One region of the Agarivorans sp. Alg241-V36 genome, then DNA from elsewhere that is predicted to be linked to it. Evidence: predicted binding sites of a transcription regulator. Region 1 holds the regulator's gene; each other region holds the start of a gene.
What was found. The regulator LexA, encoded in region 1, represses DNA repair genes until DNA is damaged. The targets are predictions, from matches to a motif close to TACTGTATNNNNATACAGTA.
Positions count from the first base shown of each region.

Region 1 (5,637 bases):
GCCATAATCGAGAATACCGCGCCAGTTACCAATACATAGTGGAAGTGCGCCACCACAAAATAGGTATCATGATACTGGAAGTCCACCGGCGTAATCGCCAGCATCAAACCAGAGAAGCCACCAATAGTGAACAGTACGATAAAGGCCAGCGCAAACAACATGGGGGTTTCAAAGGTCATTGAGCCACGCCACATGGTGGCTACCCAGTTAAATACCTTCACCCCGGTAGGCACCGAGATCAGCATGGTACAGAACATAAAGAACAGCTCTGCTTCTACCGGCATTCCCGTGGTAAACATGTGGTGTGCCCACACTACAAAGCTTAAGCCAGCAATAGATGCAGTGGCGTAAACCATCGAGGCATAACCGAACAATCTTTTACGTGAGAAGGCAGGAACAATGGCCGAGATAATGCCGAATGACGGCAAAATCATAATGTAAACTTCAGGATGGCCAAAGAACCAGAATATGTGCTGGAACAGCACGGGGTCTCCCCCGCCCGCAGCATCAAAAAACGAGGTGCCAAAATACTTATCAGTGAGCACCATGGTGACCGCTCCAGCGAGCACCGGCATTACCGCGATCAACAAAAATGCGGTAATAAACCAGGTCCACACAAATAGCGGCAGCTTCATGTAAGTCATACCAGGTGCGCGCAAGTTCATAATGGTCACAATCACGTTGATCGCGCCCATAATCGAACTGATGCCCATAATATGCACCGAGAATACAAACAAGGCAGTACTATCGGGACTGTAGTTAGTAGAGAGCGGAGCGTAGAAAGTCCAACCAAAGTTGGGGCCGCCGCCTTCCATAAATAACGAAGCCAACAGCATGGTGAAGGCAAAAGGTAGAATCCAAAAGCTCCAGTTATTCATCCGAGGCAAGGCCATATCTGGCGCGCCAATCATCATTGGAATCAGCCAGTTAGCCAATCCAGTAAAGGCCGGCATTACCGCACCAAACACCATAATAAGGCCATGCATGGTGGTCATTTGATTAAAGAAGTTAGGTTCAACCAACTGTAAGCCAGGTTGAAACAGTTCTGCGCGAATTACCATAGCCATAGCGCCACCGGTAATAAACATGGCAAAACTGAACCACAAATACATAGAGCCAATGTCTTTGTGGTTAGTGGTTAATACCCAACGCATAAGGCCGCGAGGGGCGCCGTGATGGTGCTCGTCATGGTCAGCATGAACGTCACTAATCGTGCTCATTATTTCTCTCCCTACTGCGCTGCGTTTTGCACGGCCACAACATCCTTGGCCTGCACTAAATCACCGGTATCATTACCCCAAGCATTACGCTCGTAAGTAATTACAGCAGCCAGTTCTTTTAAACCTAGCTGTTTACCAAAGGCTTGCATTGCAGTGCCTGGTACCCCGTGTACAACCACTTCGATGTGTTTAGTTACATCCCCCACAGCAATTGGGCTGTCTTTAAGACCAGGGAATACACCCGGTAAACCTTCACCATTAACTTGGTGACAAGCCGCACAGCTCTTGTCGTAAACTTTTTTGCCTAGCGACATCAGCTCATCCTGTTCCATGGTCATAGCCACCAGCTCTAACTCTTGGGCTTGCTTAGCTAGATAAGCCGCCTCTTCTTCGGCTAGCCAGGTATCGTAGTCGGCCTGAGTTTTAGCAATAACCACAATCGGCATAAAGCCATGGTCTTTACCACATAACTCAGCACACTGGCCGCGGTATATACCGGGTTTATCAATGATGGTCCAAGCTTCGTTAATAAAGCCTGGGTTGGCGTCTTTTTTAACTGCAAAATCAGGTACCCACCACGAGTGGATAACATCTTCTGAGGTCATCAAGAACCGCACTTTTTTATCGATAGGCAATACCAGTGGGCGGTCTACCTCAAGCAAGTAGTTTTTGCGTTTTTCCAGTTTGCCGTTAACTTCATCCATATCAGAAGCCAGCACGCTGTAGAACTCTAATTCACGGTCAAAGTACTTGTAATGCCACTTCCACTGAGAACCCGTAACTTGAATGGTGATATCGGCATCGGAAGGATCTTCCATGGCCAGCAGGGTTTTAGTGGCAGGGATCGCCATTCCAATCAAAATAATGAAGGGAATAATGGTCCAAATAATTTCTACTTTGGTACTTTCATGAAATTGAGCCGGCTTGGCTCCTTTAGACTTACGATGATGAAAAATAGCCCAGAACATGGCGCCAAACACCAGCACCCCAATAGCACAACAAATATAAAAAATTGTCATGTGCAGGCCATAAACCTGCTCACTAATGGCGGTAACACCCGGACGTAAGTTGAATGACATTTCTTGCGCAAATACTTGCGACGAAAAGAATGTCAGCATTAATAGCTGAATCCATCGGCCCACAGCGCTCTCCTTTGCTAGTAGCCAACGACAACAACTCTCCAAACTAGGAAAGTAGCTGCAGAAAAAGGGAAATCCCCCACCCCAAAAGTAGTAGACAGCAACAGCTAAATACAAGCTACTGCTTATAAATTAACCCCTAAGTTAAAGAAATGTAAATATATTGTTGAGATTTTTATGGATAAACACGAAAGATGTGATGCTAACGACAAAAGCCCAAATCAGGCTGATTTGGGCTTAAAAAGGGCGGAACTTATTGCTATGTAAGGCTTACATCCAATCGGCAGTGCGAATAATACCTACCGCTAAACCTTCTATTTCGATGCTTTGATATTCTAAATCAACTTCAATAGTAGAGAGCTCTTCATTCTCTGGATGCAAGTAAACCATTTTACCGTCGCGCTCAAAACGCTTAACAGTAACATCGTCTTCTAAACGCGCCACCACCACTTGGCCGTTGTGAACATCATTGGTTTTATGCACAGCCAGTAAATCGCCATCCATTATGCCAATATCCTTCATGCTCATACCTTGCACCCGCAGCAAATAATCTGCATGAGGGTTAAACAAGTTAGCATCTACCGCATAGTGCGACTCTACATGTTCTTGCGCCAAAATAGGCTCACCGGCAGCCACTTGGCCAATTAAAGGTAAACCCGGCTCTGCTTCCTCGGCCGCAGACTCATTGGCACTGGCGGGCAAGTACGCTTCACTTAAACGGATACCACGCGAAGCCCCCGGGATCATCTCAATAGCGCCCTTTTTAGCTAAAGCACGTAAGTGCTCTTCCGCCGCATTAGCTGAGCGAAAGCCTAACTCCTTGGCAATTTCTGCGCGAGTTGGCGGCATTCCGGTATCGGAAATATGGCGGCGAATAAGTTCAAAGACTTCGGTTTGACGAGGTGTTAAGGGCTTCATAATTTACCTGTAGGTTTATACAGCACACTGTTAGTATATACAGCATAAATAATGAAGCAAGGCTTTATCTAAATCAGTGACTTATTTGTAGGTTTCAGTTTCATTGGAATTCTTTCCGCTACTTTGAAACTACACCCTATATTTTTTGACGTACATCACAAATAAGCAGAGGTTGGAATAAAGAAGGATACGAAGAGTCTAGGTAGCTCATTTTTGGACAGAACTGTGTCAGTGCTTCTTCTAAATTAGCAGTTCATGGACTACCTGAGGTATTGAAAACCTCTAATCAGGTGTCCAAAATTACTCATCCATTACAACAGATCATGGTCGACACACGTCATATCGACCACACATACTGTTAGTGCCAGTTAAAACTCTTGTACTGTAGGGCGCAGTACAATCTCGTTTACATCAACATCGTTTGGCTGTTCAATCACATAAGCGACAGCATTAGCGATAGACGTCGCTGAAATGGCATCGTTATACACCTCATTCACAAATTGAGAGATCGTTGCATCTGAGGTGCCATGTTTAAGCTCAGAATCAATAAGTCCAGGTGAGATGACAGTTGTGCGAATATTACGACCTACCTCCATACGTAGCCCCTCACTAATTGCACGAACGGCAAATTTAGTACCTGCATACACACTGCTCGCTGGCGAAACTTTATGACCAGCAACAGAGGAAATGTTAATAAAGTGACCAGTTTCTTGTCGCTCAAACACTGGAAGTGCAGCTGCAATACCATTAAGTACACCCTTTATATTCACATCGATGGTGTCATTCCACTCTTGTACTTTCAGCGCACTTAAAGGTGAAAGCGGCATAATACCAGCGTTATTGATCATCACATCTGCGCGACCAAACGTCGTTACTGCCAAGTCAACCAGTGCTTTAACGCTCTCACCTATAGTGACATCTGTTGCCAATGCTACTGCCTGACCATTTTCGCTTTGAATTTCAGCAACAATCGCGTCCAGTTTTTCAATGCGGCGCGCACCTAACACCACTTTTGCACCCTGAGAAGCCAGTTTTCTAGCCATTGCCTCACCTAGTCCACTGCTTGCGCCTGTAATTACAACTACTTTGTTTTCAATATTTGTCTTCATATAACTGATTCCTAGGTTTAACTTCTCGGAAGATTGGTTTGTAAGTTCACTGTGTTTAGAACAATACGGCATGCTCAAAAATGCTTATGAGCATTTTTGAGCATATGTCAGGGCTGAATGAGTACAACTAAATCATAGTAAATGAAGCAAGAGCTTGCTCTGCTACTTCAACACCATACTCTTGAACAAAGTGACCCGCTTCTTCAATTTTCATTGGCTCAGGGCAACCTTTGATCACCGCTTTTAGTTGCATCATCGCTGCCTCACCTAAGATTGCATCTTTCATTCCTATCGCCATAAAGCTTTCACCGCTCCATTCATTTGACCAGAACTCAATCGCACGAAGTCCATACTTCACCGCATCATCATCCGCATTCGTTGGGATCATCTGTGGGAATCGTTTCACGCCAACTTTGTAGGTTTTGTCAGGGAATGGCGCGTCATACGCAATTGCATCCATCACATTGACAGCTGCGCCAGCATCACATGCTATGACCCCTGCTACTGGTAATTCTGAAATTGTTTCATTAAGAGCCATCCACTGTACTGCGGCTTCAGCCAGCGGTTCACCATTTGAGATAGCAGTGTTCATCACAATAAGTTTTTTGAAACGATCTTGCATATCCATTGGTATCGTCAAACCAAGGCCCCCTCCCCAATCCTGACAAACCAACACAATATTTTTAAGATCTAAGCGTTCAATTAATTGAATTAGACTGTTTCTGTGGAACTCAAAGTTGTACACAGAGTCTTCAATAGGCTTATCTGAGCGGCCAAAGCCGAATAAATCAGGGGCAACAACACGATGACCTGCATCAGTAAAAACTGGGATCATTTTACGATATAGATAACTCCATGTTGGTTCACCGTGCAAACAGAGAAATGTGTATTCCGAGTTTTTATCACCTTCATCGATATACGCCATTCGCAGCGATTCATATCCGCTGAGATCATCAACATAATTAGGCTGATAAGGAAACGCAGGGAGTACTGAAAAACGCTCTTCTCGAGTTCTTAATGCTTTAATCGTCATTATTATTTCCTACAAATTGGTTGGTATTCATAAAGTCATCTGCACGGTCATTGGTATTATGTAGTGATCGATACAAATGGTATGGATAAATTCTGTACCGATCGATAAGTAAAGTCAACAACGAAATTGACATTTTATAGTGAGTACTACAAAATAGGTATCAATCAATATACTTTAGGTAGGAGTACCATCGGTAATGGTAGGAAGAAAAAGGGCGT
Region 1 covers NZ_UNRE01000006.1:366,938-372,574, reverse strand. The annotation lists gene ctaD (cytochrome c oxidase subunit I) at 1-1,220, opposite strand, end outside; gene coxB (cytochrome c oxidase subunit II) at 1,232-2,299, opposite strand; gene lexA (transcriptional repressor LexA) at 2,630-3,277, opposite strand; gene G6R11_RS15725 (SDR family oxidoreductase) at 3,646-4,386, opposite strand; gene G6R11_RS15720 (haloalkane dehalogenase) at 4,514-5,419, opposite strand; gene G6R11_RS15715 (TetR/AcrR family transcriptional regulator) at 5,616-5,637, shown strand, end outside.

Region 2 (5,637 bases), on a different contig from region 1:
CTACGCTGTCACCTTGGCATAACATGTCATAAGTAGCGCTATCATCCTGTGGAATATCGCTAAGGCTTATAGTGCGTTGTTCTCGTTGGCTTAAGCTGCTTAAGCAGCGGCGAATGGCACTTAACATGCCCAAGGCTAGTACATCCACTTTCATTAAATGCAGTGCTTCTAAATCATCTTTATCCCACTGAATGATGGTGCGATCGGCCATGGCGGCATTTTCTATTGGCACTAAGTCACAGAGCTTGTCTTGAGCAATCACAAAGCCACCGACATGTTGCGATAAGTGACGGGGAAAGCCACGTAGCTGCTCAACTAATTGGGCAAAGCTATAAGCTTTGGCTTCTGGCAGTAAACCGGCTTGAACAATTTTTTGGCTGGTTGAGCTGCTGCCATCACGCCAATCAACATTGTGGTTAAGACCATGCAGAATATGCGCGGGAATGGCTAAGGCTTTACCTATTTCGTTAATGGCACTTCGGGTGCGATAGGTAACAATACTAGCGGCTAAGGCTGCCCGATCACGTCCGTATTTTTGATAGATATATTGAATTACTTCTTCGCGGCGCTGGTGTTCAAAATCAACATCAATATCTGGCGGCTCATTGCGTTCTTTAGAGATGAAACGCTCAAACAACAAGCCCACTTGAGTGGGGTTTACCTCGGTAATATTTAAGCAATAACACACCACAGAGTTAGCCGCCGAGCCGCGGCCTTGGCAAAGAATATTTTGCTGGCGGGCGTAAGCCACAATATCGTAAATAGTAAGAAAATAGTGCTCGTAGTTAAGTTCGCTAATTAGCCTTAACTCGTGTTCTATTTGCTGGCGCAAGGTGGGCGTGAAGTGTTCACCAAAGCGCTGTTGTATGCCTGTGTCAACTAATTCCCGTAGGTATTGCTGAGCAGTGTAACCAGTCGGCACATTGTCTTTGGGATATTGATAGCGGATCTCGTTAAGGCTAAAACTGCATTGGGCTGCAAGCTCACAGCTAAGGGCGAGTTCCTGACTCAAATAACGTTGTTGTAAATGTGGCCACTGCAATAGCCGGCGCTCGGCATTGCTACTTAATAAAAAACCCGCTTGTTGCACCGTACTATGTTGGCGAATAGCATCAAGAATGTCGGCCAGTCTTTTTCTATTGGCTAAATGCATACGTGGATTAATTGCTGCTACGCAGGCTATATCCTGTTGTTTAGCCAATTGCCGATAGGTATTTAATACCTTAGCGGGTTGGGATAAATCGTTGTGCAGTAGTAGATAGAAAGGCTGAGAAAGTTGCTTCTGTAACTGCTGTAGCTGTTCGGTGGTTAAACTAGGGTTTGCTTTAAGCAAGACTAAACATTGATCAAGCTGCTGATCGAACTGCTCTAGTTTTACTTTATAGCTGCCTTTTTTAGTGTGTTTTCTAGCTTTTGTAATAAAGCGGCACAGCTGCTGATAGCCTCTGAGGTTTTTAGCTAACAGCACTATTTGGCATTGTTCTTCGGTGGTGAATTGGCTGCCCACAATCAGTTTAATGGCTAATGACTCGGCCGTTTGATGGGCACGTACTACACCGCTTAATGAGCATTCGTCGGTAATCGCAATGGCCTGATAGCCATAACGCTGCGCTTGCTCTACCAATTCTTCTGGATGAGAAGCGCCGTATAGAAAGCTAAAGTTGCTTTGAGCATTAAGTTCAGCAAAGGGAGTGTTGTTCATTAGGCAAACCAGCCGTGTAAGTACCACTGACGATTCTCTTGGCATACCCACGCCAAACCCTGATCAGGGCTTTGTGCCATGTAGTAATCGCGATTAACGCTTTGTTCATCCCACCAACCGCTGGCAATGCGCTCTGGCTCAGAGAGTAGGGTGTAATGCTGAATATTAATTGGCTTTAATTGCGGCAGCAGCCAACAGGGGCGAGCAAATTGCTTAGGGTAGCTAAGCGCTTCGTGTTGCGATAAAGGCCGGTATTGGCTGGCATATTCGGGTCGAAAATCTGCTTGGCAGCTTAAGCGGCTAATAGCATGTTCGCCTAAACGTACGCTTAGTTGATCAAATAATAAATTGTCGCAAGCCGATTGCTGTGGCTCGAAGAGACCGGAGACTTCATGGCCAAGCGGATACAGGGCCTGGCAATCTAAACTAAATTCAATCACCGCTGCACTCAAACGAATCGATTCTAGCTTTAAACGAAATAAGGCCAGCCAATCGTGACTGGTTTGTAATAAGCGGGCACTTTTTACGGTGATGATCTCACAGGGTTTATTGCGAAAATTTAGGGTAAGCACCAAGATATTGCTGCAAAACTGACGTTGCCTAAGCCATTGCTGTAGGTGCTGACAAGCCTGTTTTAGTGAAAACATTAAACCTTGAATGGTGTGAGTTTCAGCCAACAGTGGAAAAGCTTGTTGATAGCGTGCTTGGGGTTTAATAAAAGTAAGTGGGGTACTTTGTTGCCCATTAGCCTGGTCAAGTAAATGTAAGCTGTCTTCTCCCAAGCGCTTGCGCAGCTCTGGCCGGGGTAGCTTACTAAGCTGTTTAAGAGTGTATAAGCCCATAGCTTGCAGGCTAGTGACCAAAGAGGAAGGGAGATCGCTGGCACTAAGCGGTAAATCGGCGAGAAACTTAATGCCAGAATTTACTTGTTTAATATCTTGAGAGCGGGCTAACCAGCGCGCGGCCATAGCACTGGGGGCGTGAGCAATGCGAAAGCTTAGCTGCTGGTGTTGGTAGTGTGTTACTAGCTTGGTGATATGTTGTTCTGGCTTGGGGTAAATATTACGCATACCGGCACCGCTAATATACAAGCCTTTATCTGGATGCACTGCAACTTGTGCCGAGTAGTACAAAGCTTGCTGGGCTAAAGCGTCAAAGTAAGCATCACAAGATAAATCACTTTGTTGATACAAACAGAGTTGTGGTGCCAATTGGTAAGCGGTATTAAGCGAGCAACCTAAGTAAACCCCTAAGTGATGCGCCACTTGGTTAAGTTGGATGATTTGCTTGTTGTGATGAATCGCTAAAGCTTGTTGGCTTGGGTGCTCGCGTTGCAATAAATCCAACGCGAGCTGAGGGAAATCAAGGTAAATCCAATACATGTTGTACTTGTGTAAAAAGCATCGGCGTTAATTAAGCCGTGGAATGTGTTGCTCATACAGTGGAGCTCCACCACGGCGCTTTAGCAGATGGTAGTTAATTTGGTCTGGTGACTTACTCGGGTGTAAGGCCATTCGTACACTGGCGCTAGAGCTTTGCTGTTGCTGTTGTAGCGGTCTAAACAGGTAACTTAAGCAATCGCCTTGTTCGGAGGCTAATTGCAAACGGCGACTTGCTTTTAAATCTAAGCCATTTAACCAGCCTAATACTGCGCTACAAGAACCACTTTTAAGCGCTTGCTCAATGGTCCACAGTGCATCACTACATTGCTCAGGCCTAATCACGATCACCTTACTAATGTTTACGCCATGTTGCTGTAATGCCGGAGCATTGGGCATAAAAGGCGGAGCTACCCAAATAATCCAACGCGATTGTTGGCTAAGTTTAGCCAGAGCGGGCAACAACAATTGCAGCTCACCAATACCATGCTGTTCGTAAAGCACTTCGGTGATCCCACCTTGAGGCCAACCATGGTTAGGTAGTTGTTGGTCGAGTTGTTCAAAGCCACTTGCATGAACGTCAAGATGACTATGTTGCCATTGGCTGCCTTGCCATACCTTGTTGCTTTGTAGCAGTTGTTCAATTTGTTGTGCCATTGTTCGCTCCATGCTCTAAGTCAATGTCGATGTTTAACTGTGTATTTATACAGTGTATGTATATACAGTATTACCTGTTCAATAATTTTGCAAATGTTTTTTTACTTTATATGTATGACAATTAGTCTGAAGCGCTAGTAATTTTTCGTAAATACTTGCAAAATAACATTGAGAACTGAAAAGGTTTTCATAGGAAGCGTGCTAATAAATAGGGATTAAAATGATAACTCTTGGTGAATACATAATAGAAAAACAACACCAGTTTCCCGACGCCACAGGGGAGCTTACTCAGCTATTAGGGGCTATTCGTTTAGCCGCTAAAGTGGTTAACCGTGAGATCAACAAAGCAGGGCTAGTTGATATTATTGGTGCTACTGGCGTAGAAAACGTACAAGGTGAGGTACAACAAAAGCTAGATTTGTATGCGAACGAAAAATTTAAAGCCGCGCTTGAAGCACGCGGTGAGGTGTGTGGCGTAGCCTCGGAAGAAGAAGATGAGTTTGTGAGTTTTGACAGTTCTCGCTCTATCGACAGTAAATATGTGGTGTTAATGGACCCTTTAGATGGTTCATCAAACATTGATGTGAATGTGTCGGTGGGAACCATTTTCTCCATTTATAAACGTATTAGTCCTTGTGGTACCCCTGTGGTATTAGAAGACTTTTTGCAGCCTGGTTATCGCCAAGTGGCAGCAGGATACGTGGTATATGGATCGTCAACCATGTTGGTGTATACCACGGGTCATGGCGTACATGGTTTTACCTGTGATCCATCGTTAGGGGTGTTTTATCTCTCGCATGAGAATATGACGATTCCTGATGACGGGGTAATTTATTCGATTAACGAAGGTAATTACCTTAAGTTTCCAACTGGGGTGAAGAAGTACTTAAAGTACTGCCAAGAAATTGAGCCGGAAACTAATCGACCTTATACCTCTCGTTATATTGGCTCGTTGGTATCAGATTTCCACCGGAACCTGCTTAAAGGCGGTATCTATATTTACCCTTCAACCGCCTCTGCACCTGAAGGTAAGTTGCGTTTGCTGTATGAATGTAACCCTATGGCCTTTTTGATTGAACAGGCTGGCGGTAAAGCGAGTGATGGCTTTACTCGTATTATGGATATTGAACCAGAAGAGCTGCATCAGCGGATCCCCTTCTTCTGTGGCAGTACCCATATGGTAGAAACCGTGGAAGGCATGATGCGCGAGTACTCCTCAAACGAGCGCAATGACTAAGGCTTAGTCACTTTGTTTGCCCTGACGAGCCAGTCGTCAGGGCAAACAAATATCCGCTGTTCGGGCTGCTTAACTTGCTGCGGTAAATACAACTGTAGGGGGCCTCTTGCTAAATCTAGTAACTTATCCGCCTTTTCCAGGGTGTGTCCTTTAGGATTTATCCACTGTTGTTTGGTGAGCGCAAACCAGCCGTGAGTTTGCATATTTTGCCATTGTTGTAGCGTATACCAATGACAATGTTGGGGAGTAGAGTGGCTGATACTACCTAGTTGAAACAAATACCCCGGCAGCAAAATCCGTTGTTTAAATGAATAGCCTGGGTAGTCTTTGGCCAAGGTTTGTATTTGCGGGTGGCAGCCTAAAGGGATTTGCTTAAGCAACAGTTTGCTGAGTTTGTTGCTGAGCCGATCTTGCTGGTTGGGGCCAAGGTAGTCATAGCTGCTGGGTTTGGCATTGCGGGCCAAGTAAAACTTTATTGCCAGTTCCCAATGCTCTAACTGTTGCTGTTGATGGTTTACTAACAAAAAGTCGATAGCACCTTGGGTTCGGCCATCTTGTTGTACGGCAACGTTGTCTGCCAGCAATTGCCAGTTTGGATGGGCCTTAATTAAGGCGCGCCATAATTGTTCAAAATACAAACCTAGCCGTGAATGCGCTGGTGA
Region 2 covers NZ_UNRE01000005.1:335,953-341,589, forward strand. The annotation lists gene G6R11_RS13460 (error-prone DNA polymerase) at 1-1,702, opposite strand, end outside; gene G6R11_RS13465 (DNA polymerase Y family protein) at 1,702-3,084, opposite strand; gene imuA (translesion DNA synthesis-associated protein ImuA) at 3,112-3,738, opposite strand; gene fbp (class 1 fructose-bisphosphatase) at 3,959-4,975, shown strand; gene G6R11_RS13480 (DUF1853 family protein) at 4,972-5,637, opposite strand, start outside.
Region 2: a site for LexA is predicted at 3,774-3,793, ahead of imuA (translesion DNA synthesis-associated protein ImuA). Genes of this name have one in related genera too.

Region 3 (5,637 bases), on a different contig from region 1:
CAAGCACTCTTCCACTTCTACATCAAACTGGTTATCGGCTTTAACTTCCCTTCCTGCTTCACAAATGCCAATGGCTTCCGGCCTAACAAACACATCCACCAGCGACTTCTCTGCTTGATCAATACTGGTAGCCACTATTAGATGACGACCTCGAGCGGTTTTAAGTAAAGCAACCCCTTGGCGCTGTTCACACACCACCGCTGAATGCGCATTGGTTTGGCCAACAAATTTAGCCACAAAAGCGGTATCTGGTTGATAATAAAGCTGCTGCGGGCTGGCCACTTGTTCAAAGCGGCCATTGTTCATCACTGCGACTTTGTCAGACATCACTAAGGCTTCAGATTGATCGTGGGTGATATAGATGAACGTAGTGCCAAACTCGCGCTGCAAGTGCTTAAGCTCGACCTTCATTTTTTCTCGCAGCTTGAGATCTAAGGCACCAAGCGGTTCATCAAGCAATAACAAGCGCGGCTCCAGTACCAAACTACGAGCAATCGCAATGCGTTGCTTTTGGCCACCCGATAGCTGAGTAATTTGCTTGTCTTGGCTGCCATCTAAGCCCACTCGCTCTAAAACATCTTTAATCTTATGCTGTCGATCGTTAGCTTTAACGCCACGACGTTTTAGGCCATAGGCAATGTTTTCAGCCACATTCATATTGGGGAATAGAGCCAGATGCTGAAACACCATATTCACTGGGCGCTTATTTGGCGCCAGTTCATTAACCCGCTTTTGATGAATTTGAATCTCCCCTTCACTGGGTGACTCAAAGCCTGCCAACATTCTTAATAAGGTGGTTTTACCGCAGCCAGAAGGCCCCAAAATAGAGAAAAACGAGCCTGCTTCAACTGAGAAGTTAAGCTTATCTACTGCTGTAAATTCTGAGAAATGCTTCGAGAGGTGTTTACATTCAAGATCATATTTAGCGTTTGCCGCCATAGTACTTCCAAGTAAAAGCAGAGGGGCGCAAGCGCCCCAATAAAACTAGTTGGCCGCTTGTACGCGATCCAATACTTTGCCTTCCATTGCTTCTAAACCAGCAGGAACAGCGGGGTACCACTTAATATTGTCGATGTCGTCGCTACTAAAGCTGGCATTAAACTGAGACTTGGCCAATTCGTTTACGTAAGCGTCTGAACCTTTAGAAGCGGTGAAGTTACCCGCAGCCTCGGTGATTTTGGCCGCAACTTCTGGACGCATAACAAAGTTAATCCACTTGTAGGCAGCATCTACTGCTTTTGATTTTTTAGGAATTGCGAAGGTATCAATCCAACCTAGGGCACCAGACTTAGGTGCAACAAACTGAATGTTTTGCTGATCGCGGTTTAGCTTCCACCCGCCGGCATCCCAAGCCATCGCAGCAACTACTTCATTTGAGCGCATCAAGTTCATTAACTCGTCACCGCCAGACCAGTAGGTTTTCACTAGAGGCTTACACTCAACCAAAGTCTTTTCTACTTTGTTCAGTATTTCTTGGTACTTAACGGGATCTGCGTAGGCGGCAAATGGGTCTTCACCCAAGGCAAAGGCAAAACCAATCAAGGTTGGACGCTTTAAGCGGTAAGAGATTTTACCCTGGTACTGCTTTTGACATAGGTCGGTGTAATCGGCCACATCTTTTGCCATTTCGCCATTCACTACTAAACCACTGGTTCCCCAAACATGAGGAACGCCAAATACTTGCTCGCCTACGGCGGTATTCTTTTTAGTTGCGTCTAACATTGAGGTGATAATTTGTTGCTGTTCAATACGCGCTAAATCAATAGGCTGGTAAATGCCAAACTGTTGCTGAACACCGGTGATACGGTCTTGGCTAGGTTGGGCTAAATCAAAACCCGAGCCGCCCGTTGCGCGAAGTTTAGAGATCATGTCTTCGTTATTTGACTTAGTCACCTTTACTTCAATGCCGGTTTCCTTCTCGAACATCTCGATAACTTCCTGCGGTGCATAGCCACCCCAAGTAAGCAAACGTAAAGTTTCAGCATTGGCCTGCGCACTTACCATTGCGCCCATGCTAAGTGCTAACGCACTTAGTGATAAACGTTTATTCAACATAATCTCTTCCATGTAGTTTTACGGTTAAATGGTTTACCGACAAAAGCGGCTTATTTACAACAACTGTTTGATAAACATGCACCAATTTAATGACACTAATGTGACAAGCAAAAGCGTAGTCGCTAAATTTTTAAACAGCAAAGAACTTGAAAGAAAAAATTAACCACAGCAAATTAAGGTAAATTTAATAGCGTCCTAGACCTAACAAACAGTTTTTGTGAAAAGCCTTTTCCAGCTCGCAATCTGGCTTAAAAGCGCTAGCTAAATGGATGTTAAACCGCTCCAATACAACTATTACAAACAAAACTCTGTTTTTTGCATACTTGGTTGTAAAACAGAGCACAAATCCCCAAGGTAAGCGCCCAATAAATGGCTATACAGCGAGATAAACAATGAACTCGAGAATAAAGACAGCGCTACTTTTGATGGTGTTTATTGTTGTTGGCTGCCAGTCGGCGAAGCAATCCACCAGCAGTGATAACAATGCCAGCATTACCGCTCCAGAGCTTAGAGATGACTTTATTCGTGGAATGGATATCTCGATGCTGCCTGAGATTGAAGCCCTAGGTGGAAAGTACTACCAAAACAACCTTGAGCAAGACCTCGTTACCATACTAAAAAACACTGGGGTAAATTCTATTCGTGCCAGGTTATGGCTTAATCCTAACGCTAGTAACGGTGAACCATTTGGTGGAGGAAACAATGACCTTGCACGCTCCATTGAACTAGGTAAACGAGCCCAGCAAAACGGTATGTCATTCCTGCTGGATATCCACTACAGCGACTTTTGGGCTGACCCCAAAAAACAAACTAAGCCGCAAGGCTGGGAAACGCTTACCTTTGATAATCTAAGACAGCAAGTATACGACTATACCGCCCAAGTAATGCAAGCCCACCAAGCCGCAGGCGTAGTACCAGATATGGTGCAAATCGGCAACGAGCTAAATGGAGGCATGCTCTGGCCAGATGGAAAAAGCTGGGGACAAGATGGCAAAGAGTTTGAGCGCTTATCACAACTACTCAATGCGGGAATTCAAGCTGTACATGACAACAACAGCGACAAAGATATTAAAATCATCCTGCACCTAGCAGAAGCAGGTAACAATCAAACATTTCGTTGGTGGTTTGATGAAATAAGCGCCCAAGGTGTCGACTTCAACATAATCGGCATGTCTTACTACCCATGGTGGCATGGCCCAATAGAGCAAGTAAAAGCCAACATGGAAGATTTAATCACTCGTTATAACAAGCCGGTTTTACTTGTGGAAACAGCCTTCCCATTCACTGATGAAAATGGCGACTCACTGGCCAATAGTTATTCGGGCTCTGATCCCATAGAAGGCTATCCAGTGAGTGTAAATGGACAAGCACAATTTCTAGTAGACATAATGTCGCTAATAAATGAACTTCCAAATAACATGGGCTTAGGCATCTACTACTGGGAGCCTGCTTGGCTACCTATTCAAGGAGCAACGTGGTCTACTAACGCTGGACTGGAGTACAGCGGCGAACAATGGGGACTTGGGAACTCCTGGGAAAACCAAGCCTTATTTGATTTTGCAGGCAATGCCTTGCCCTCGTTAGAGGTATTTAAACAGCAAGAGTAAGCGGTCAAAAATCAATTAGAAGAAAAATAGTCATGAGCAATATCTCTTCAACGCTAATACAGAACAACATTTAAGCATTGATGCTTGCAAGTTCACAAATGGAGCTATATATTTATACAGTTACTGTATAAATATTCAGGTAGGGACATGCTCACTCAATTAAGCGTACAAAATTTTGCGATTGTTCGGTTTCTTGAACTCGACTTACACCAAGGGATGACCACCATCACTGGCGAAACCGGTGCCGGTAAATCTATTGCCATTGATGCCTTAGGCCTATGTTTAGGCAACCGTGCCGAAGCCTCGGTAGTTAGACAAGGGGCAGATAAAGCCGAAATTAGTGCTCAATTTGATTTAAGCAATAATCAAGGTGCCCAGCTTTGGCTGCAACAAAATGAGCTGCTAAGTGATGATGAGTGTATTCTGCGTCGAGTGGTGACCAAAGAAGGCCGCTCAAAAGCCTATATTAATGGTACTGCAGTACCTGCAGCGCAGCTAAAGAGCCTAGGCCAATACCTGGTTAGCATTCATGGCCAGCACGCTCATCAACTATTATTAAAGCCAAGTCAGCAGTTAAGCATTGTTGATCAATATGCAGCTCACCCTCAGCTTATCAAAGATGTTAAACAGGCCTATCAAGCTTGGAAAAGCTTATGTAATGAGAAAGATCTAGCAGAGCAACAGCAAAATGAGTTGGCCGCGCAACGTCAGTTACTTGAATATCAAGTTAAAGAGTTAGATGCGTTCGCCCTGCAACCGGGTGAATATCAAAGTATTGAGCAGCAGCACCAATGTTTGTCTCATAGTACCGAGCTACAGCAATCTAGCTATCAACTTACCCAGTTACTCGGTCACGACGAGCATGTAAATGTATTGGATATGCTGGGGCAAGCATGTAAAACCACCAGTCAATTGCTTGAGTTAGATCCTAAACTAGATGCAATAAATAACCTCTTACACGAAGCGCAAATTCAAGTAGAAGAAGCCACTCAACAATTGGACTCTTACAGCGAACAGTTGGATTACGACCCCGAGCTCTTTGCTGAGCTAGAAGAGCGTTTAAGTCAAGCGCTAGAGCTTGCCAGAAAACACCAAACCAACCCAGAGCAACTGCCGGACTTGCATCAAAGCTTACAGAATCAACTAGAGCAATTAAGCCAACAAACAGCCCGCTTTGAACACCTAGCTGAAGATATTGATAAAGCTTGGCAACTTTATCTCGCTAAAGCGAACAAGTTGTCTAAAAGTCGCGAGCGAGCGGCCAATAGCTTAAGCAAACAAATTACCAAAGAAATTCACAAACTAAGCATGGCCAAAGCTCAATGTGAGTTTGCTTTGCAAAGCGATGAGCAATTCACCAACGCCAACGGCATTGATCGAATTGAACTGCTGGTGCGCACCAACCCCGGCCAACCCATGCAGGCCATTGAAAAAGTCGCATCGGGTGGTGAGCTCTCGCGTATAGGTTTAGCCATTCAAGTAATATGCTCTGCCAGTATCTTAACCCCAACCCTGATTTTTGATGAAGTTGACGTGGGCATTAGCGGCCCAACGGCCGCGGTGGTTGGCGGCATGTTGCGCCAGTTAGGTAAACAATGCCAAGTATTGTGTGTTACTCACTTACCGCAAGTGGCCGGACACGGCCATCAGCAAATGCTGGTAAGTAAGCAGCAAAAGAAAAATGAGACCATCACCAACATGCATGCTTTAAATGCAGATCAACGTCTTGAAGAGTTGGCTCGCTTGCTTGCCGGTGATGCCATTACTGCCTCTGCGCTAGCAAACGCACAAGAATTATTGATACAAGATTGAATTCTTAGCATTCCACGCTTCTTTTTATGGCAAGGCTTGGTTATCATGCTTGCCTTAACAAGGAGCTTCGATTCACATGCGTTTTACTGCCAAAATTTTTGTTTTACTAGCCAGCCTTGGCCTAAGCGGCTGTTCTGCCTTCGACTGGATGGTATATAAAATT
Region 3 covers NZ_UNRE01000002.1:443,977-449,613, reverse strand. The annotation lists gene G6R11_RS06510 (ABC transporter ATP-binding protein) at 1-939, opposite strand, end outside; gene G6R11_RS06505 (extracellular solute-binding protein) at 985-2,055, opposite strand; gene G6R11_RS06500 (glycosyl hydrolase 53 family protein) at 2,448-3,662, shown strand; gene recN (DNA repair protein RecN) at 3,810-5,474, shown strand; gene G6R11_RS06490 (outer membrane protein assembly factor BamE) at 5,551-5,637, shown strand, end outside.
Region 3: a site for LexA is predicted at 3,784-3,803, ahead of recN (DNA repair protein RecN). Genes of this name have one in related genera too.

Region 4 (5,637 bases), on a different contig from region 1:
CACTTATACCGTTTAAATCTGCTTCTAGTGCTAAGGGACTTTGATTGTAAAAACGACTACCTTGAGTAAGTAATTTGCTGTATTCAGGGTTGATGAATGCTGTTAACTCAAAGCTTCTATCAACTAAGTTTATTTCCGTTAACCTACCAATGGTGAGCCCACTGTATACGATGGGGCTATTAGTGCTCAAGCCTTTTACATTGTCGCTGGTAAAGCTTATAGCTTTGCTTCCAAGGGGAGGCTTAGGCGATGTGGTAAGCGTAAACTCTGTTTGAAGCTCACCTTGTTCTGCAATCACTTCTATTTGTTTAGCGCCGATTAACGCACCTAGATTTTTAACCCCATTTAGTCCTATTTCGGGCCTTATTAGAACTAATTGAGTGGTATCGTTAAATAGATCTTCATATTTAGGTTCGACTAACGCTTTGGCTAAAAAGTGATCGTGACTTCCGGTATTTTGAATGTCATTCACAAATCCGATTACCGCACCTCGGTAGATGAGTTTGCTGCGGTCTGCGACCAAGCCATGCTGTTGTTGCATGGTAATTTGTATCGCTTTGCCTCGCTGAGAATCTTTTAGGTTGTTATATAGGGTAAAGTTTTGGCCTTTGTCAGCCTTAGCAGATTGAAGCGGGCTGTCAAAACTCACCCCTCCAGAAATAACGCTAGCCAGACTTTCGCTAGATATTTGCATTCCATCGAGGGAAATATCAGCTTCGAAGCCACTTACATTCCAAAACCGGGTATCTATTTTAACCAAGTGGGCGAATTGAGGCTTAATTTGAATGTCGAATTCAACTTGGTGTTGGTCATTTAGTTGATAGCGCTGAACTTCACCCACAGTTATTTTTTTAAAATAAACAGGTGAGCCAATATTGAGAGAGCCTAAGTCACTTGAAGTGAGACGAACATTTAGGCCGTTACCTCTAATGATATTGGGTGGTTCATTTAACGCTACAAATCTATCCGCCGATTTCCCTTTGCCCGGATTTAACTCAATATAGTTACCAGATACGAGGGCGTCTAAGCCGCTAATTTCAGTAATCGAGGCTTTGGGCGTAACCAGCCAAAATTGACTATCTTCCTTTAGCAGCTGTTCTGCTTCTCGTTTCACTTCGGCAACAACAATCACACCATCTAGTTTGGGAGTAAGTTCAACAGTTTTCACTACGCCGATATCTAAGCCTTGATAAAACAGCTGGGTTTGTCCGGCGGTAATACCTTTTGCACTATCAAATTCAATGTTTATTTTAACGCCGGCTTCAGACCATGCTTTAAACAACAACCAAGCACCTAATAGCACAGCCAAGATCGGCAATAGCCAAATAGGGGAGATTACCTTCTCTTTTTTAAGTTCCGGTTTACTAGCGTTCAAGTTGTTTATCCCAAATTAGTCTTGTATCGAATGATTTTGCTGCAAAAAGCGTTAATAAAACTACTGCGCCAAATGCAGTGGCGCCAGGGCCTGCTTCTACGCCCACCAAATTATTGCGTTCAAATACTGCAATCATGATCGAAAGCACAAACAGATCGAGCATTGACCACTTGCCAATAATGTCAATTATTCTATAAATAACAATCCGTTGTCGATTATTAAGGTTCAGTTTGAATTGCAGGCTCAATAAGATAACTATTAAACCTACTAACTTCATTACCGGGACCACAATACTGGCAACAAACACCACAATGGCAATACCCACCATGTCATCTTTGATTAGGCTAATTACCCCAGACATAATGGTTTCATATTGAGGCGCTCCGCGAGTACTTAATACGGTAATTGGCATTAGGTTGGCAGGGAACAGGCCTACGGTAGCGGCAATGATAAAAGCCCAACATTTTTGCAGGCTTTGCGGTGTTCTTGAATGCACTCGCATATGGCAGCGCGGACAGTGGCTTTGCTCCTCGGGCATCGATAATTTGCAATGCCTGCATTGTTTTAAGCCTACCTGCTTAGCGGATGTGTACATAACGCTCCCAATATTCAGCGGGTTCAATCCGCTGAATTAAGCGAGTAGAAAGCAGTAAGGTAATACAAATACACCAAAGCCCATAACCTAAGTCAATATCAGCATACTCAACCAGTTTTACCAAAGCGACTAAAAAGCTAACGATGTAGACTTCAATCATACTCCAGTGAATCAGGTCATCTTGAAAGTGCAAGGCTGTCGCGAGAAAGGGCGCTTTCCAACCCTTGCTTAAGGACAAAGAGGTATAGCAAATCAAGCTAAACAGCAGGATAGGCGCAATAAAACTGGCTAACACCACGCTAAAGCCTACAAGGTAATAGCCGTTTTCTAATAATAAAACGGTACCGCGCAAGATATTGGCGGAACTAGGGATCCCAAGAAAGGTGAAACTTAACAAGGGGTAGGTATTTGCTAGAGTCACCATTATTAAACAAGTTAGCGCTAAGGCAAATTGACTAGAGAAACGAGCCCTACGCCCGCGTGCCAGAGTATGTTTGCAGCGTGGGCAAATGAGTACATTTCCGGCTCTACAGTGAGCCTGGGTGTCGACCAGCAAATCACAACTTGGGCAGATGGATAGCTTTGATAACTCACAAGATTTCATAGAGTATATATTAGCTAAGTCACACCAACTATGCTGTAAAAATTTGTCACTAGTAGTTTAAAAGTGAATGATGCATACTATCCTGTATATAAAAACAGTAAATGGAGGCAGCGGTGGCTGTAATTATCAAATATGTCGTCGAACGTAACGGTGTAGAGAAAATGACTTTTAGTTCAAAAAAAGAAGCCGACAATTACGATAAAATGTTAGACGTAGCTGATCAGCTTACATTAATGATAAAACATGCAGAGCCTAAGATGAACGAGCAACAAGCTGAAAACCTAGGTTTTTATCTTTCATCACAACGCAATGCATTGCAGCAAGTGCTTAAAGGCCAAGAGTTTGATGCAACGATGATCCAAGACGAGGAGTAACAGAGTGCTTGATGTATCTTCTCGTTATCTAACATTAGCTAAACAACTAGAAGCCATATTAGACAAAGACTTACCTTATATATCTAATTTAGCGAACTTTTCGGCACTTATGTGGCTTGAGCTAGAAGAGATTAACTGGGTAGGCTGCTATCTCGCAAACCAATCAAAAAGTCAGTTATTTCTAGGGCCGTTTCAAGGGAAGCCAGCTTGTACAACCATACAGGTTGGTAAAGGCGTTTGTGGTTCAGCCTATGAGCAGCAGCAAACTTTACGAGTTGAAAACGTACATGACTTTCCTGGGCATATTGCTTGTGACAGTGCCAGCGAATCTGAGATTGTGGTTCCCTTGTACCTTAATAATGAGCTGTTCGGTGTGATTGATATTGATAGTCCACGTCTTAATCGTTTTGATTCAAGCGATCAAATTGGCATCGAGTATTTGGTTAAGGTCTTGGAAAATAAACTAAGTGATGTGCATTTTTAATGGCTTTTCAATATACGCTCACTATAATAGCCGAAATCAGCCCTGTCGCTGTACCAGTAAAGATGTATAAGAAAGGTCATCATGGAACAAACTAACAAACTGAAAAATAGCAAAGAAGTCATTCAATATTTGGCGACACAATTCCCAAACTGTTTTTCTACAGAAGGTGAAGCCAAGCCACTTAAAATTGGTATTTTTCAGGACTTAGCTGAACGTCTAAAAGAAGACGAAAAAGTAAGTAACACCGTATTGCGTTCAGCTCTGCGTCAATACACCTCTAGCTGGCGCTATCTTCATGGCGTAAAAGTTGGCTCTAAACGCGTTGACTTAGACGGCGTTGAAGGTGCAGAGATCGAACAAGAGCATGTAGAACATGCACAAAAAACCTTAAAAGAAAGCAAAGATAAAGCCTTTGCTAACAAAAAGGCTCAAGCTGAAAAAGCTGATAAAAACAAAGCTGCTGCGCGTAAACCAAAAGCTGACTTTAAGCGTACTAGTAAACCTAAAACTAGTGATAGCAAACCAGCAGCAGAGCAGAAGCCGATTGAAAAAATCGACAGTAAAGATTTAGTTGCAGGGAAGGAAGTTCGTGTATTGGTTGGAAAAACACCAATGCCGGGTCAGATCTCAGAAGTAACAAAAGATGGCATTGCTGTTACACTTAAAAGCGGTATGTTAGTTAAAGTTAAAGCAGAACATATCGTTGCATAATTGATTTAGTAGTGAGATAGGTGCCTATGAAATATTTGAGCCGTCCGTGGCTATTTTTTTTAACGCTTAGTTACTCAACTCTGTTGTTGGCTCAAACGCCTACATTAGGACAAGATGCGCTACCCACTTTAAGCCAGCAAAGCCAACATGCTACCGCTGCAAAACGTATTAGCGCATTATATACCCGCTCTCATTACCGCAGTGTCGCCTTTGATGACGAACTCTCCAGTGAAATCTTCGATAAATTTATTCAACAGCTCGACTACAACCGTAGCTTGTTTCTGGAAGAAGATTTCCTAAGGTTTGAACGTTACCGCTACAGCTTGGATCAAGACATTCCAGCCGGACGGTTAGAACCGCTTTATTCAATGTTCGACCTGTCGCTTAAACGTCGCTATCAGCAATTAGTTTACTCCTTGCAGGTACTCGACGAGCCAATGGACTTTACTAAAAACGAGGATTTTCAATTCGACCGTAGTGAAGCTGATTGGCCAAAAACGCAAACTGAGATTAAAGAGCTTTGGCGCCTAAAAGTTAAATACGATGCGCTTAACTTAAAACTCGCTGGTCGTGAACACGACAAGATAGTTGAAGTTTTAGCTAAACGTTATAACAGTGCGATTAAACGCTTAGTTCAAACTGGTAGCGAAGATGTTTTCCAAACTGCCATGAACGCTTATTCACGCGCTATTGAACCACATACTAGTTACCTTTCACCTCGTACAGCAGAACGTTTCAAAATGGAAATGAACCTTTCTTTAGAAGGGATTGGTGCTGTACTTCAAGGTGAAGACGAATACACGGTAATTCGTAGTTTGGTTCCTGGTGGCCCAGCCGCACTAAGTAATCAATTAGGTCCAGAAGACAAAATTGTTGGTGTTGCCCAAGGCGAAGATGAAATTGTCGATATTATTGGCTGGCGCTTAGATGATGTTGTTGACCTTATTAAGGGGCCTAAAGGCACCACTGTAAGGCTAGAGATTCTTGCGTCTGGCGGTAAAGTGGATGGTAAAACTAAGATCGTAGATATTATCCGCGATAAAGTTCGCCTAGAAGACCGTGCAGCCAAAAGTGAAGTACTTGAAATAGAAGACAAGAAAGTAGGGGTGCTCAACGTTCCTAGTTTCTATGTGAATTTAAGTGAAGATGCCAGTAAAGAACTTCGTAAACTTGATGAAGAAAATATCAGTTCTTTGATCGTAGATTTACGCGGCAATGGTGGTGGCGCGCTTACAGAAGCCACTGCGTTAACTGGTCTGTTCATTCCGCAAGGTCCGGTGGTACAAGTGCGTGATCAGCTAGGGCGCATTACTGTAAATAACGATACCAGTAATTCGGTAACTTACAGTGGTCCAATGGTTATCTTAATTGACCGTTACAGTGCTTCTGCGTCAGAGATTTTTGCCGCTGCCTTACAAGACTATGGCAGAGCGATTGTTATAGGTGAGCAGAGTTACGGTAAAGGTACCGTGCAACAGCACCGAGGTTTAGGTC
Region 4 covers NZ_UNRE01000008.1:19,422-25,058, forward strand. The annotation lists gene G6R11_RS17490 (MlaD family protein) at 1-1,375, opposite strand, end outside; gene G6R11_RS17495 (paraquat-inducible protein A) at 1,365-1,970, opposite strand; gene G6R11_RS17500 (paraquat-inducible protein A) at 1,954-2,394, opposite strand; gene G6R11_RS17505 (YebG family protein) at 2,688-2,948, shown strand; gene G6R11_RS17510 (GAF domain-containing protein) at 2,953-3,432, shown strand; gene proQ (RNA chaperone ProQ) at 3,514-4,143, shown strand; gene prc (carboxy terminal-processing peptidase) at 4,170-5,637, shown strand, end outside.
Region 4: a site for LexA is predicted at 2,655-2,674, ahead of G6R11_RS17505 (YebG family protein). Genes of this name have one in related genera too.